3 linked regions of the uncultured Dysgonomonas sp. genome follow. The protein of the gene in region 3 interacts with the protein of the main gene of each other region in a pairwise test. Links are inferred from orthologs where the notes say so. Each region holds a gene or a part of one and is shown on either strand. Other genes may lie near its edges.

Region 1 (3,151 bases), 900 kb from region 3 along the record:
CATAATCCTGCTCCTGCCCAAGAATATCCAGCATTTTATACACGTCCCATATTTTACGAATACTGTTGCTTTCCGGTATCATGTCCAACAATTCGACCACCTGTTTCGCCGACCGTGATGCCGTAAAATCGATACCAAATCGTCCTCTGTCTAACAGTCTGGCAATATTACTAAACTCTCGTTGTTCTGTAAAGTCCTGAGGTAAAATCTTCTCGGTAAATTGTACGACTTGGCGTATGTATGTGTAGCCTTGCGCTTTGTTGTACTCCATATCGCACGCAAATATATGAGGGATGTTGGCCCCAATGAAATACAAATCGCCTTTTTTGAACGGATAAACGGCGTTGTCGATAAAAAAATTACCCTCACCTTCACGGATATACATTAATTCATATTCGGGATGATAGTGCCATGTCTTATAAATGGAGTCGAAACGGAACGTGCGTTCGCCAAACGAATAACCATCCTGATAAATGATCTTTTCAAATAATACCTGTCGTTTTCTTCCCATATTCTGCTTAATTAAGTAATTTTTAATATTTATTGTCGCATTCTTACGTAATTGGCTGATTGTTTAATGCATTATCTTATAGCTAATTTGTTATGAAATTTTCTATATCAATAGAAGAAGAAAAGTCAGGACTGGAAAAATTATATAAAACTAATTCCAGATCAGTAGTTCGTAATCGTTGTTTAAGCTTATTTTATTCAAAAGAATAACGTTCAATCAACCTCGCATTTAAAGGTTCCAACGGATCGCCCAATTGACTTAGTTTGCTCAAACGAAGGTATTGTACCTAAAAATCTTAATGACCCTTAATCTTTTTCATAGCACGAAAGATACGAAAAATACATTCACATGGTAATTGTCAGCTGTATTTAATCAGCTATTTTGCAATGTTGTCAAGGCTAAAACTATATACTTGAAAATATTGAATATATAATCCCGGAAACGGTAATTTCTGAATCTTTAGAAATTTGCAACAAAGGAATTTTTTATTAATAGTATCATAGCCTAAAGATTAAAAATTGAAATTTAGTCAAAATTATTTATCCAAGTTTCTTTTTGAGGCATCTTTTAGTAAATAATTGTTTTTATCATTTGCTTCTGCTAAAGAGAGTAAATCATAATTAAGACAATATTTATTTTTAATAAAAAGGGCCGGGCTGTAATATAATTTCTGCTTCCTCATAAGAATTAACTAACAAAATCTACATAGCTTTGTTATTATCTTCAAAACGGACAAATAGATATAATTCTCCTTTTTCTTATACTGCAACTCCTTTTTCTTTCCATATAGATAATTTTATGTAAACCTCATCAAATAAAATAAGGAGATAGGCGTAAAAAAGTAGAAAGAATGAAAGACAAAATATATCTTTGTAATCAAATTAATGATAACTAAATATGAATATTACAATAAAATCTCTTGAGAACATAGACGAGGCTGCTACCGAATTTGTAAAGGCAATGGGCGATAATACTGTCTTTGCTTTTCGCGGCGAAATGGGAGCAGGCAAGACTACTTTCATCAAAGCCATCTGTGAGAAGCTAGGGGTATCTGATACTATAAACAGCCCTACATTCGCCATAGTCAACGAATATCGTTCCGATAGCGGAGAACTGATTTACCACTTCGATTTCTACCGGATTAACAAAGTGGAAGAGGCTTTCGATTTTGGCTACGAAGATTATTTCTACAGTGGTAGCCTTTGCTTTATCGAGTGGCCCGAACTGATTGAGAACCTCCTGCCGGCCGATACAGTGACTGTTAGTATCAAGGTGTTGGAAGATGGGAGTAGGAGTGTAGTCGTTGGTGCTTAATGTTCAGGTTCTTTATAGAAGATAAGGAGGGACAGGCTGTATAGTCTGTCCCTTTGTATTTTTAAGTTTTTCTATATCACACCGTAGCTTCCACTTTCTTGAGGAAGTCTTTACGCATCTCGTCCGTACCGGTAGAAGTGTGCTCACAATTGAGCCATGTGGCATTGTTTATACCTACCGAATAAAGCATGTTAGGAATAAAATAATCCTGAACAAAAGGCTTAAATATTTCGCCGGCACTCTCCGATGTTGTGATTACTGTAGTCCGTCCGATTTTGAGTAATGGAGTCCACCCATTTTCATAGCTGAAAGCAAAACCTTGAAGGAGTACTTTGTCGAAAAAGCCTTTCAGTATAGCAGGCATTGTTCCCCACCAGATCGGATATATGAATATAGCCTCATCAGATTTTTTCAGCATCTCCTGATATTTCAGAACGAGCGGGTCGATAGCCTTTCCCTGATTGTATACTGCAAGTTCTGCTTCTGAAAATGACGGGTTGAATTTATCTTTAGGGAGGTCGATAACCTGATAAGCCTTGTTTTGTTGTTCGAATTTTGCTGTAATTGTGTCTAAAATAGCTTTATTAAAACTACCATGCCATGGGTGGCTGAATACGATTGTTACCATTATTATGTTTAATTTATTTATAGAGTTGTTTATTATCAATATTGCTTAACCTGCAACATTGACCTTTATTCCTAATTCTTCGATACGCTTTGCGATTTCCTTTAATTTCTCCACAGACGCTTTCTCGAGATTCTTTTCGGGAGTTTCCCTGTCGATAGTGTATATCATTACTTCACGCGGGTTGGTTTCCTTCACCACTTGCAACCATGTCGAGATTTCCTCTTCTGTGGTGTTGTCCACGGTTTTTCCATTGTGGCTACCCGTTACAAACATTGTTTGCATAATGAAATTGCCCTTGAAGCGATTGAATATCTCCTTTTGTTTCTCGATACTGTATTCCGGCGAATTGGGACGGTCTATCAGACGCACGGTTTCCAATATGCCAGAGTCAAGTTTAAGTATATTATTATCTACCTTTTCCAGCGCATCGAAGACTTTCTGTTTGCCGGCATGCATCGCATTCGATAATACGCTGATCTTTGCCTTTGGAAAATATTTGTTCCGCAGTTCTATCGTATCATCAATGATTCCGGCAAATTGGGGATGCATAGTCGGCTCCCCGTTTCCGGCAAAGGTTATGACATCAATGGAGGTATTTTCGCCTTTGAGCCGTATCAGTTTATCTTCTAATGCCGCTCTTACATTTTCGCGGTCGGGAAGTTTTGTCTTCGTTCTGAAGTCTTTATTGTATCCGCATT
Region 2 (3,128 bases), 1.4 Mb from region 3 along the record:
CGAGGATGATAAACAGTATGATCGATTTCGACTATTGGTATCGTAAAAAGAGTTTCTATCAGAAGTCATTTGTTGAGCCGGGTAATAAGCTCTCTATATATAAGACCGTCAATAACGGTTATATCGACATAAACGAGGAAAAGGTATATAAGCTGAAATACGAACTCGAAGACCTCTATGGCAACGAGACCACCCATTCTTTCGATGTATACGGCAAAAAGCAGGATATCCCCCGGCGGAAAGACTGTACTCAACTAATGGCATGGGACAAGGATAATTATTATGAAGGCAATATGTTCTCTATTTTCATTGCCGGCGGATCACTATATAAAGACCTCTGCTTCAATCTGAAGAGAACCTTGTCGAAGAATTATATGTCTGCCATCTATGAGGTTAACGATAGTTATGTCCCTCTTGATAAATCCTGCGACATAACCATCAAGATGACCAAAGACAGTATGACCAACAAATCCCAGTATGGTATCGTACGCATCACCGGCAGCCGTGAATCGTGGATAGGTGGTAAGTACAACAACGGCGCTATTACCGCCCGTATCAGGGAATTGGGTAATACCTATGCTGTAAGTATCGACACTCAAGCCCCCACCATCACTCCTGTACTCCCTGCCAAATGGGTGGCTAAAGGAGAAATAAAGATAAGACTATCGGATAATAAAAGCGGTATAGCTTCTTATCGTGGAACTATCGACGGAGCGTTCGCCCTGTTTGAGAATGATGTGAAATCTCCTGTTTATACCTACAAATTCGATCCGAAACGTTTGACTCGGGGACAAATCCATAAGCTGGTATTTACTGCTGCGGATGCCTGTGGAAATGAGAGTAGTTATGAATATGAGTTCAAATATTGAAATTCATAAATATTTTATCAAATCCCTGCTATTCATTCCCTCCGTTCCATATTTTTTAGCCGCTTTATCTCCAGCCAGACCATGCATATATACGCCTAAGATAGCAGCGTGCTCACTACTATACCCGCGTGCCAGCAGGCCTGTAATATAACCGGTGAGTACATCGCCGCTACCGCCTTTTGCCATGCCGCTGTTACCTGTAGAGTTGAAATAGCAGTTACCATTCGGTAAACATACCATACTATGCGCCCCTTTTACGATAATGACGGATTTTAGATTGGCGGCAAGCCTTTTCACCTGTTCTATTTTTTCCTCATCACTGGTCCATTCCCCGATCAGCCTTTTCAGTTCTCCGATATGCGGTGTAAGGATAGAACCGGCGGGAATATGGTGTCTCATCTTGTAATGCTCCGATATGATATTAAGAGCGTCGGCATCTATCACAACCGGTTTATAAACCGAAACCAATAATTGCTTGAGGGCATCGGCTGTTTGCGGGGCTAACCCCAATCCGCAACCGACACCTATGGATGAATATTTGGAAGCATTCGCGGGCAGATCGGAAAAATAAGATTCATCATCCAGACTTAGTATGGCAGATGGATACACCATATTTACGGCATACCGTTCTTCGGCAGGTATGTGTGTGGTTACTAGTCCGCACCCAGAGCGCAAAGCGGCGCCTGTCGCCAGTATTGCGGCTCCGGCCATTCCTTTCGACCCGCATATGAGCAAAGCATGTCCGTAAGTTCCTTTGTGAGCGAATTTATCCCTTGTCAATTTTATTTTCCCGATGAAACCGGGTGTTATATAATGATAGGAAGTTTCTTCATTGGATATGTATTGTGAACTGAGTCCAATCGGTAATATATTGATTTCTCCGCAGTATTCCCCGGCTTCGGGCAATAACATCGCCAGTTTGGGAAATTCAAGGGTCAGGGTTATGCCAGCTTTAATAATCTTTTGGTTTTTGTTTCCGTATTCACTTATCATACCGGATGGTAAATCAATAGATATAACCTTGCTTTGTAGAGAATTAACTTTGTCTATAATGGATAATAAGGGCTCTTTTATCTCTCCTTTTACTCCCGTACCCAGCAGGGAGTCGATAATGACAGTATTCCTGCTTATATTCTCTAAACCACTGCTGGCGACACCGGAGGGTAGGCGCTCCAGATTATATCTGCACTCCTCGGTGAGTTGTTCTTTATCAAATGCCATAGACACAGAACAGTTGTATCCTGCATGGTACAGGATACGGGCTACAGCCAGTCCGTCACCACCATTGTTACCTTTTCCGATAAGGAAGAGCAGGGGATAATCTTTCTCTACATTGTTGCATATCCATTGTGCGATGGTATTGGATGCTCTTTCCATTAATTCTATCGGACTGATAGGTTCATTCTCGATAGTATAGCGGTCAGCTTCTTTTATTTGTGCGCCTGTTAGTATTTTCATATATCAAAGGTTTATTTTAATTAACTTCGTTTCGTTAAAAAGTAACGAAAGGAACGAATCTTCAGTTCTTGTGCCCTTTGTGATTTTCTTTGTGTTCTTAGAGGTTAAACCTCCTTAGCACAAAGGACACTATATAAAAAACTTGACAAACTTGACACTTTTTACACACTTTTATACCTGTCACTTTTTATAAAGGGTAACAAAAGTAACACCTTTTACCTCTGTTTTTATCTGTTACTTTTTCTCGCATGCGATCATACTTATTTTATTATAACCTATTTATATAGATAAAGTTTTCTGAAAGTCTGAACAAAAAAATGACTAGAAGAAAATAATTTCCCCACCATCCGAATCTGCAAAATCTTTAAGTAAGGATTGCATATATTTTACGGCTTCATTCAAACCCTCTTTTCCGCTATATCCGTTTATAATAGCCAGAAAACTTATTGTGCTTAGTTCTATCTTTGTCCGCTCATTGTCACTTGTCGGTGTTCCCACACCACCGATAGCATCGCGATATACCGGGATTCCTTCAATATTCAGCATACCCCGCCCAATCCCTTCATAGGGTTCATCGGTCATCCCGACACCCAATGTCAGCGTGTTGCCTTTTATCTTATCTGCATCGAATCCTCCGATAGAATAACCTGTACGGATAGAAACCAGATTAATGAGGTCTACCAGTGTATCTATCTGATACAAGGGTAATTCTCTGACGATGCGGCGGCAAAGGGCTTCAGACGATGGACGGTAGCGGTTCGGGTCTTTTCCGAACTTTTTATATGCCGCACGGGTAGCGGC
Region 3 (2,988 bases):
GCTTTTCCCGTACCAGTAACGCGTGGTCAGGGATGGATTGTCGTTTACTGCAGTGTTAGTTCCTATCATAATAGCTGCGGTCTCCGCCCTTTTCTTATGCACAAGCATACGTGAAAATTCATTCGAAATAGGGGTAGGCTGTGGTTTTTCCCCTTCACATCGTTCTTTATCTATAAAGCCGTCCTGTGTCTGCGCCCATTTCAGATATATGTAGGGGCGATTGCGGATTTGCGTGGTGAAAAACGCTCTGTTAAGAGCCTGCGCCTCTTTCTCCAATACGCCCACAGAAACCTCTATACCTGCATCTTGCAGCATTTTTATTCCTCGTCCCGATACGGCAGGGTAGGGATCGAGGCACGCAACTACCACCTTAGGTATTTGATTGTCAATGATTAGTTGGGCGCAGGGCGGGGTTTTTCCATGATGAGAGCATGGCTCAAGAGAAACATAAATTGTAGAATCCTTTAGCAAGGTTTTGTACTTAACACTGTTTACCGCATTTACTTCGGCATGTGCTTTGCCATACTGACGATGGTAGCCTTCGCCGATAATTTTATCTTGATGGACTATAACTGCACCTACCATTGGGTTAGGACTTGTGAAGCCTCTCCCATTCTGAGCCAATTGCAGGCAGCGGTACATATATTTCTCTTCAACAGTCATTTTTCTGAGTTTCTACAAAATGAGAAACGCAATAATCAAAAGGATATTTTATTTATATTGTTTTTTATTCAGCGATTAGCGAGCAGCAATAACTTCTATCTCTACCAATGCGCCTTTCGGAAGATCCTTTACTGCAAAGGCCGAGCGGGCGGGAAATGTTCCGGTAAACTGGGCGTTATACACTTCGTTCATCCCGGCAAAGTTTGCTATATCATTCAATAATACAGTTGTTTTTACTATATTATCTGTCGTAAGTCCTGCTTCGGCAAGTATGGCTTTGATATTTGCGAAGGATTGCGCTGTTTGTTCCTTAATGTCTTCCGAGGGAAAATCTCCGGTAGCAGGATCGATCGGTAACTGTCCCGAAATAAATATTAATCCGTTTATTTCTATTGCCTGGCTGTATGGGCCGATTGCCGCTGGAGCCTTATCAGTGGCTATTACTTTCTTCATCGTTTTATATTTTAAGATTTTGTCTTATTTTAAACCCTTTTGGCGGATAACTTCATAGATGAGCACCCCCGCGGCCACAGATACATTCAGTGAGCCGATAGTGCCGAATTGAGGAATTTTTACCAGATTATCGGCTATGCGCAGGTTTTCGTTCGCCACACCGGTATCTTCAGCACCCATCACAAAGGCTATGGGGCCTGTATAATCTATCTCGGTGTAGATATCTGCTCCTCTTTCGCTGGCTGCCACAACTTTTATTCCGCTGTTTCTCAGGAATTGAATTGCAGAAGTGAGATTCGGCTCTTTGCAAACCGGAATTTTGAGTAATGCTCCTGCCGATGTTTTTACCGCATCCGCATTTACGGTTACGCTCCCCTTTGCCGGAATAACAATCGCATTAACGCCTGCCACTTCGCAGGTACGGGCAATAGCCCCGAAATTGCGGACATCGGTAATGCCGTCCAGTACGAGGATAAAGGGATCTTTTCCGTTTTCGTAAAGGAAAGGAACTATATCTTCAATTTTTTCGTAAGTGATGGCCGAAAGGAACGCGATAACACCCTGATGGTTTTTGCGCGTGAATCTGTCTAACCGTTCGTTTGGCACGCGTTGCACGGCAACATCATGAGATTTGAGCAGGGTGAGTAGTTCTTTCGACAAGTCGCCTTGTAGTTCACGCCTGATTATTACCTTATCTATTTCTTTTCCGGCTTCGATCGCTTCTATAACAGCACGTATGCCGAAAATCATTTCCTTTTCCTTCATTCTTCTTATTCTTTTATATGTGTTGCCACTGTTTTAGCAGTAGCCAGTTTACTCTTGTGATATCCGTATCCCAGATATATGACTAATCCTATTGCCAGCCAGATGATGAACATGACCCAGTTGGACCAGCCAAGCTCTGTCATCAGGTATAAGTTGGTAAGAATCCCCATTACAGGCAATAGTGAAAACTTATACTTGAATGCCGCTGCCGATAATCCCAGCCACACAGCCCAGAAAACGATCAATAGCGGTTTTTCGCTTATGACTGTCAGGAAATCCGTCTTACTGACGAACAAATATACGGCAACTATGAGTAATATGAAAATGATATACTGTCCATTTATATAAGGCACCTTGAATTTCGCCTTTTTACTGTCTCCTTTATGATCGAGGAACAACACTCCCGCACATACAAGGATGAAAGCAAAGAATGTGCCCACACTGGTAAGGTCTACAACAAACTGCATATCCAGAAACAGCGACGGTATACAGACAACTATTCCCGTGATAATAGTAGAGAAAGCAGGAGTCTTATATTTCGGGTGAATCTTTCCAAACTTAGGCCAAAGGAGACCATCCCGGCTCATATTCATCCATATGCGAGGCTGCCCTATCTGAAAGACAAGGATGGCGCTTGTGATCGCAATAATTGCAGTAGCGGAAATAACGCCTGCTACAAAGTCCATATTCACCACCTGAAATACGTACGCAAGAGGATCGTCCACACCTAATTCTTTGTAGTTGACCATTCCGGTCAGTACCAGCGCTATCGTTACATAAAGTATGGTGCAGATACCCAGGCAGTAGAGCATGGCACGGGGCATATCCCGTTGCGGATTTTTACTTTCTTCGGCAGTGGTAGATATAGAATCGAATCCGATAAAGGCGAAGAATACAGCAGCGACTCCTCCGAGCACTCCTTGCAGCCCGTTTGGTGCGAATGGCGACCAGTTTTCGGGTTTTACAAAGAAGACCCCTACTCCGATGACTAATAGTATGATGCCGATTTTGAGATACACCAAGAGGTTGTTCACAAACTTGGATTCCTTAATGCCTATAAAGACAAGGAATGTAAGGGCTGTAACCACTAATCCGGCGGGTAGGTTT

Evidence for each region.
Region 1: the proteins of rlmB (region 3) and tsaE interact in binary tests that used the Escherichia coli proteins (3 or more experiments, as listed by UniProt). The link is inferred for uncultured Dysgonomonas sp. from one-to-one orthologs.
Region 2: the proteins of rlmB (region 3) and QZL88_RS02885 interact in binary tests that used the Escherichia coli proteins (3 or more experiments, as listed by UniProt). The link is inferred for uncultured Dysgonomonas sp. from one-to-one orthologs.

Annotation. Positions count from the first base shown.
Region 1 is NZ_LT599032.1:2,992,582-2,995,732, forward strand. What follows is about bases 130-3,116. They hold tsaE (tRNA (adenosine(37)-N6)-threonylcarbamoyltransferase complex ATPase subunit type 1 TsaE), read left to right. Parts: upstream 130-1,408; coding sequence 1,409-1,825; downstream 1,826-3,116. Other genes in these bases: QZL88_RS12520 (AraC family transcriptional regulator), read right to left, coding at 130-511; QZL88_RS12530 (NAD(P)H-dependent oxidoreductase), read right to left, coding at 1,902-2,453; QZL88_RS12535 (radical SAM protein), read right to left, coding at 2,499-3,116. Outside these bases: more of QZL88_RS12520, read right to left, coding at 1-129; more of QZL88_RS12535, read right to left, coding at 3,117-3,151. UniProt on the Escherichia coli protein: Required for the formation of a threonylcarbamoyl group on adenosine at position 37 (t(6)A37) in tRNAs that read codons beginning with adenine.
Region 2 is NZ_LT599032.1:661,028-664,155, reverse strand. Bases 101-3,064 are described here. They hold QZL88_RS02885 (NAD(P)H-hydrate dehydratase), read right to left. Parts: upstream 2,328-3,064; coding sequence 873-2,327; downstream 101-872. Other genes in these bases: QZL88_RS02880 (phenylalanine--tRNA ligase beta subunit-related protein), read right to left, coding at 2,649-3,064; QZL88_RS02890 (M23 family metallopeptidase), read left to right, coding at 101-869. Also shown: more of QZL88_RS02890, read left to right, coding at 1-100; more of QZL88_RS02880, read right to left, coding at 3,065-3,128. UniProt on the Escherichia coli protein: Bifunctional enzyme that catalyzes the epimerization of the S- and R-forms of NAD(P)HX and the dehydration of the S-form of NAD(P)HX at the expense of ADP, which is converted to AMP.
Region 3 is NZ_LT599032.1:2,092,195-2,095,182, reverse strand. The notes cover bases 12-2,835. They hold rlmB (23S rRNA (guanosine(2251)-2'-O)-methyltransferase RlmB), read right to left. Parts: upstream 1,882-2,835; coding sequence 1,141-1,881; downstream 12-1,140. Other genes in these bases: QZL88_RS08805 (amino acid permease), read right to left, coding at 1,887-2,835; QZL88_RS08815 (RidA family protein), read right to left, coding at 739-1,116; ribD (bifunctional diaminohydroxyphosphoribosylaminopyrimidine deaminase/5-amino-6-(5-phosphoribosylamino)uracil reductase RibD), read right to left, coding at 12-663. Also shown: more of ribD, read right to left, coding at 1-11; more of QZL88_RS08805, read right to left, coding at 2,836-2,988. UniProt on the Escherichia coli protein: Specifically methylates the ribose of guanosine 2251 in 23S rRNA.